Regions from separate parts of the Mycobacterium sp. M23085 genome, predicted to be linked through region 1. Evidence: riboswitches for the same ligand, from Rfam matches in the RefSeq annotation. Region 1 holds a riboswitch; each other region holds the start of a gene.
What was found. A riboswitch is a leader RNA that binds a small molecule or an ion and turns the genes downstream of it on or off. The one in region 1 is predicted to bind magnesium.
Positions count from the first base shown of each region.

Region 2: it holds a riboswitch for magnesium, as region 1 does, so the genes downstream of both, ACIUM1_RS03625 (Rv1535 family protein) here and ACIUM1_RS20415 (PPE family protein) in region 1, are expected to answer to the same signal.
Region 3: it holds a riboswitch for magnesium, as region 1 does, so the genes downstream of both, ACIUM1_RS13705 (hypothetical protein) here and ACIUM1_RS20415 (PPE family protein) in region 1, are expected to answer to the same signal.

Region 1 is NZ_CP174280.1:4,324,541-4,326,804, forward strand. It holds M-box (ykoK) riboswitch at 410-583, shown strand; gene ACIUM1_RS20415 (PPE family protein) at 1,037-2,264, shown strand, end outside.
Region 2 is NZ_CP174280.1:869,895-872,158, reverse strand. It holds partial or broken gene ACIUM1_RS03630 (NAD(P)H-dependent flavin oxidoreductase) at 1-335, shown strand, start outside; M-box (ykoK) riboswitch at 474-660, shown strand; gene ACIUM1_RS03625 (Rv1535 family protein) at 945-1,190, shown strand; gene ileS (isoleucine--tRNA ligase) at 1,504-2,264, shown strand, end outside.
Region 3 is NZ_CP174280.1:2,976,905-2,979,168, reverse strand. It holds gene ACIUM1_RS13710 (class I SAM-dependent methyltransferase) at 1-622, opposite strand, end outside; M-box (ykoK) riboswitch at 734-969, shown strand; gene ACIUM1_RS13705 (hypothetical protein) at 1,206-1,421, shown strand; gene ACIUM1_RS13700 (NADP-dependent oxidoreductase) at 1,483-2,264, opposite strand, start outside.

The DNA of each region.
Region 1 (2,264 bases):
AGTCGAATCTGAAACCAAACTGAATATCGCTCTGCGGCAGCGCATTTTCACCTGTTGTTTCCCCAATGGCCTAGCCGACGATCAAAAATCGCGATGAAAAAAAGGTCATTACCAGCCGTTCGTCATGGAGGCCGCGCGCTCGCGACGGCTGTGCGCAACTGGATCGAATGTCCCCAGCGGTAGAGGCATCGCCTGTTCACCGGTTATCGGCGTCGTTGATGTGGGGCCTGTGCGGGCAAGTTGATGCACTGCCACACAACGGTTTTACGTGCCCGCAGCTCGTCGGACGAAGTGCCCATGTTCGATGTGCAGCTGCTTGCAGTCCGCCCCCCGGTTGCCAACGTTGCCGAAAATTGTTTTCGTGCAATTCGGTTGACTATCGAGAGCCTGGGTGCAACTATTACCGGCGCAAGCACCTCGCTAGGTGAGGCGTCGGCACGGACAAAGGCCACTGACCCCGAACGTCGAAAGACGCCCCCGGTCAGGACAGCTCTTCCCGGGTCAAGGGTTGAGCCCAAGTGGCTTTCGTACTCATGGACGAATACGCCGTGCAGTGCCAAAGCTCTGACGAGAGGGGTGCCACGGTCTGCCACTTACCGCCGGCCGTTTCATCTCGCTGCGCTCTCAACCGGCGGCCCGTGCGCCAGACGCTTAGGAGGTGAGGCGGAATGAGTCCATCTGATAGACCCTGTCCGGGACCGACAACTCTTTCGCTTCGATCGGGCTCCCGGTCTGGCTAGCGATCTGAATCGACCTGTGCTGCTGCGAGTTCCGACGCGCAATATCTTCTTTGCGTGTGTGTCCATCGTGTTGCGCCGTGACGCTCCAGATCTAAGTTCACCGTGCGCTACTTAAGGAGGAATCGAATGCTTTGTGCGATGGGACACCCGCACACACCCACCACGGCGGAAAAACGCTACGGCGATGTCGTTGCAACCCGAGGCCACCATGGGCACGACCTCGTGGCGACCGGCGGTGCCGGTTCGCACCCGGCGGCCCACACCGCTGATATCTCTCGGACCTGTTGAGAATCACGATGATTGACTACGGCTCGCTGCCACCAGAAATCAATTCGACTCGCATGTACGCCGGTGCCGGCTCGGCTTCGCTGATTACTGCTGCGAGCACCTGGGAGGGCTTGAGCGATGACTTGCGTGCCCAGGCGACGTCCTATAGCTCCATCGTTTCGGGATTGAGCACCGATCAATGGCGCGGTGCCGCATCGACGTCGATGGCGAGCGCCGCGGCAAGCTACGTGGCGTGGATGACCAGCACTGCAGCACAGGCCGAGGAAGCAGCCAACCAGGCCAGGGCTGCCGCCGCAGCCTATGAAGTTGCCTTTTCGCTGACGGTTCCCCCTGCGATCGTCGCGGACAACCGTGCCCTGCTGGCATCGTTGGTTGCCACCAATGTGCTAGGACAAAACACTGCGGCGATAGCGGCCACTGAGGCCGACTACGCCGAAATGTGGGCCCAGGATTCCTCAGCGATGTATTCCTACGCGGGATCGTCGGCGGCGGCCACTCAACTGACTCCATTTGCCCAGCCGGGACAGAACACCAATTCCGCCGGTTTGGCGAACCAGGCCCGGGCGGTCAGCCAAGCGACAGCCACCTCGACGGAATCCGACAGCCAGGCAACACTGTCGCGCGTGGTCTCCTCAGTGCCAAATACGTTGCAAAGCATGGCGTCTCCTGGCTCGTCGACGTCATCAACTTCGTCCAGCTCGGCGACATCATCCGTGGCTTCCGTTGCCTCGTCCTCGTCCTCGTCCTCGTCGTCGTCCTCGTCGTCGTCTTCGTCTTCGTCTTCGTCTTCATCGTCATCCCTGCTGTCGGATCTTTGGGACGATTGGGGACCCGACGCCAACATCTGGAACACCATTTTCTCCTCCGGATTCTTCATGCCCGGCAACTACCTAGGAACGGCCGCTGACTTCATGAGCCAAAGCCAACAGGGCGCCGGGGCCGCGGCGGCTGCGAACGATGTTCTCGGCGCCCCGGGTCCGGGCACGTTGGTCGGTGCGTCCGGATGGAGCGGGTCCGATAACCATGCCGGACAGATCTCGGCGGCGTTCGGTCGAGCGGCCTATCTGGGGCCGTTGTCGGTGCCGCCGAGCGTGACAAGTGCGGACTCCCCGGGGATTCACCTCGCATCGGCGGTAGCGGCCGACCCGGTCAACACCGCGCCGGCGGTCACGTCGGGACTTCCGGGAATGCCAGGGATGCCGATCACCAATGTGCCCGCGAACAGTCTGACGAGCA
Region 2 (2,264 bases), 2.1 Mb from region 1:
TGGCCGCCAGCTCGTCGGACACGGTGCGGTCGCGCTCGATGACGGGCAAGCCGGCGCGGATGCTGCGCACCGCCTGGACCGACGAGTGGGAGCGCCCGGAAAACCCGGATCCGCTGGGCATGCCGTTGCAGACCGCGCTGATCACCGAGCCGCAGGTGCGCATCAACCAGGCCGCCGCCCACCAGGGCGCCAAGGCGCGTGAGCTGGCCACCTATTTTGTCGGGCAGGTGGTGGGCTCGCTCGATCGCGTTCGTTCCACCCGCTCGGTTGTGCTCGACATGGTCGACGAGTTCATCGACACCATCGGCCGGCTCGACGGCCTGATCGACAAGTGATCCGACGGGTCATCTGCCCAGGTCAGGGCCCTGAACCTGGCCGAATGCTGTGGGCCTCCCGCGCGATTGCGTAGAGAATCCCCGACACGCTATCCAGGGATTTGACCCGGCCAAACCCGTCGTGCATCATCGGTCCGGTAAGCACCTCGTTAGGTGAGGCGTCTACACGAATACAGGCCACTGACCCCGAACGTCGAAAGACGCCCCGGGTCAGGACAGCTCCTCCCGGCTTAAGGGTTGAGCCCAGGTGGCTTCCGGCTCGGATTTGTTCTTCCAGGCCAGGACACGTCGTGTGGTGCCAAAGCTCTGACGAGAGGGGTGCGGATCTCCGACGGTCGTCGGGTTCTGCTCCTCTGCTGCGCATAGATTGCATGCGACCGCGCATGCGTCGTGACCGCGAGGAGGTGAGGGACAGATGCGTTCTAGCGACAGTCCGGACCGAAGTCCGAACTGTGTTTCGTCCCGATCCGGTCTCCGGCGCGACCTTCTCGGCTGAGTCGTCGCAACGCTACGTCGTTATCGGCCAAGCGTTCTGAGATCGGAACCAACGCGGGATGGGACACATCAGTCCAATCAGTCCCCGTTGGTTCTCCCCTCTAGGAGGCGATAATGACCGCAGCTTTCTACGACGTAGCCGAAGCGCCCACCCGCACACTGACCGTGGTGCGCGACCCCGACACCTTTCCGGCCCCCGCCCCGGCTCCCGAGGCCAAGCGCCGCCGCCGCTCCGGCAACGCGGCTTTCGGCGCCGGTGGCGACCCGCTGGTGGACGGCGCCGCTCGCCTGCTGAGCGTTCCGCTGCGTCACGTGTACGCCGCGCTGTGGCGCGTCGGTGTCCTCGAAGTCCGGGCCTGAAAGCAATTCCGATGAACGTCGGGCAAAACGCGGATTTGCGGGCCTTCGTAGAATCGTCTTACTGGCATCGATCCGGCCATCACCGGGGAGCCTTCGGAAGAACCGCCGTCCTGGCATGCCGGGCCGGCTCAGTAGAACCGAACGGGTAGGCCCGTCACAGCCGTCATCGAGTGGCCACGCGAAAGCGCGGCAAGCGGGGTGGTACCGCGGCGCTCGCGCAGCCAGCGCGTCGTCGTCCCCGGTTTGCACCGTGGCACAGGAGACAACGCGCAACGTGACCGACCATTCCGAAGCTGACCTCGAGGCTCAGCCGGTGGACTCCGTCCAGGCCTACCCGAGGCCGGCCGGCGGGGCGCCCGACTTTCCGGCGCTCGAGCTCGAGGTGCTGGACTACTGGGCCCGCGACGACACCTTCCGGGCCAGCATCGCGCGGCGTGCCGACGCCCCGGAATACGTGTTTTACGACGGCCCGCCGTTCGCCAACGGGCTGCCGCACTACGGGCACCTGCTGACCGGCTACGTCAAAGACATCGTGCCGCGCTACCGCACCATGCGCGGCTACCGGGTGGAGCGCCGCTTCGGCTGGGACACCCACGGCCTGCCGGCCGAACTCGAGGTCGAGCGCCAGCTCGGCATCACCGACAAATCGCAGATCGACGACATGGGCATCGCCGCGTTCAACGACGCGTGCCGGGCCTCGGTTTTGCGCTACACCGACGAATGGCGGGCCTACGTCACCCGCCAGGCGCGCTGGGTGGACTTCGACAACGACTACAAGACGCTGGACCTGCCCTACATGGAGTCGGTGATCTGGGCGTTCAAACGACTGTGGGACAAGGGCCTCACCTACGAGGGCTACCGGGTGCTGCCGTACTGCTGGCGCGACGAAACCCCGTTGTCCAACCACGAATTGCGGATGGACGACGACGTCTACCAGAGCCGCCAGGACCCCGCCCTGACGGTGGGGTTCAGGGTGGTCGGCGGTCCGCTGGACGGGGCCCACCTGCTGGTGTGGACGACCACACCGTGGACCCTGCCCTCGAACCTCGCCGTCGCCGTCAATCCCGACGTGAC
Region 3 (2,264 bases), 1.3 Mb from region 1:
TGTCGCGGACCTGGAAGTTGAAGCTCACGTAGCCGTTGTCCTGGTTGCGCACGCGATCGAGATAGGGCGCCATATCGGCCGAGCTGGCGTTGTCGGCGATGACCAACGCACCCGTGGACAGCCGGGGCTCCAGCAGCTCGATGATCGGCAGGTACAGGTCTTTCCAGCCGTCGAGCAACACGAATTCGACCGGTCCGGCCACGTCGGCCAGCGTGGACAGCGCGTCGCCTTCCAGGATGGTGATGACATCGTCCAGGCCGGTCTCGGCGAAAGTCTTTTTCGCCGCGGCGATCTTGCTGTCGCTCAACTCGGTGGTCACCACGCGCCCGGTGCCGTTGTCGCGCACCGCCGCGGCCAAGTGAATGGCGGAGATGCCGAAGGACATCCCGAATTCGATGACGGTCGACGGGCGGGTGGCCCGAACCAGTGAATACAGCAGCCGGCCGGCCTCCGGTGTCACCGGGATGTAGAACTCGCTCATCGCCTCGGCCCGCTCCTGCGCGGTCATCGGCCGATCGAAGGTGCCGCGCCGCTCGCGCAGCAGCGACATCTGGTTTTTCGACTCGGCATACATGCGGTCGAGCGTCGACGCGACCCGGGGATCCTGCAAGGTTGTGGTCATGACATCGAGCCTAGGCGCGCAGCCTGAGCGGGCGCTGGCAGAGCGGCGGCGGGCGTCAGGGATCCGTTAAGCGTTTGACGAGGCCGCGACGCCGGTGTCAGTATGGACGCGCAAGCACCTCGGTAGGTGAGGCGTCTGCATGGATACAGGCCACTGACCCCGAACGTCGAGAGACGCCCCGGGTCAGGACAGCTCTTCCCGGACCCAAGGGTTGAGCCCAAGTGGCTTCTGGACCATCGGTTAAGGAGCGATCGCAAGCGCGGCGAAGCCGCGCGCAGGGGGTCGCGACCATCGATCAAGTCCGGATACGCCGTGCAGTGCCGAAGCTCCGACGAGAGGGGTGCGACCCACGCCATGCGCCGTGGGTCATGCCTGCCTCTTTCGTTCAGGTGACTGTGGTGACACCCGCGTGTGTCTTGGCCGTGAGGAGGTGAGGGCGAGATGTGTCCCGGCGATAGTCCCTATCCGAAATCCGTCTTGTCCCGATCCGGTTCCGGCAGTTCGTCAACCGCCTGACCTCCCGTGGTCGCGGGGGGTTGACCAGCCGTGTCGACGCCGATCGGGCCTCCGTGAGGAGAAGATCATGGCTTTTGTTGTCACACATCGTTTTTCCACTGCGTCCCGGATGCGCGGACGGTCGATGCTGCGCGCAGGCCGGTTGCTGGCCAACAGGTTTCACCTGCGGGCCTGTCTGACCCCGCAGGAGCGGGCCAACCTGTACGTCTCGAGGATGCCGATCGCAGTGGTCACCGCGTCGCTGGGTGGACACGCCTCGGGTTCCGACGGCAACCACGGTTGAGCACGGCCCCGGCGGCCGGGCGGCACAGTGTCGCCCGGCCGGTGTGGCCGGGCCGGCCGCTTCATTGTGAGTTGGTAGGCAGCAGAACGATTTTCCCGTGGGTGTGCCGCTGCTCGAGCTCGGCGTAAGCGTCGGCGACCCGGTCCAGCGGGTAGGTCGCGGCGATGTCGAACTCGATGGCGCCGGAAACGATGAGGTCGGCCATCTCGGCGAGCACCTCGGGCGTGGAGGCTTCCATGCTGCCCTCGGTCTTGGCGCCCACCTCGGCCGCCTTCTGGAACGAGATGATGGTGTCGATCCGCTCCGGGGCCACGCCGAGATCGACGGCGAGCTGGACGTAGTCCGGACCGAACAGGTCGATGAATGCGTCGATTCCGTCCGGCGCCGCCTCCCGCAGCCGCTCGGCGAGCCCGTCGCCGTACGCGATCGGAATGACGCCATGCGCGCGCAGCCAGTCGGCATTACCCGGCCCTGCGATGCCGAGCACTCGCGCCTTGCGCAACATCAGCAGCTGCACGACCAGGCTGCCCACCCCGCCGGCGGCGGCCGACACGGCGATCGTCTCGCCCGGTTGCGGCGCTACCGCGCGGACCGCCGCATACGCGGTCACACCCGCCACATAAAGCGATCCCGCTGCCTCCCAACTGAGTTGGGGAGGTTTGCGGATTAACTGGCCGACCGGAACGGCGGTGTGGGTGGCGTGGCTGGACCGGCGCAGGCTGAATCCCAATACTTCGTCGCCGACCGAAAACTCGGTGACGCCGGGCCCCGTGGCGGTGACGACACCGGCCAGGTCGCTGCCCTGGCCGGACGGAAAGGTGGCCGGGAACATCTCGTGCATCG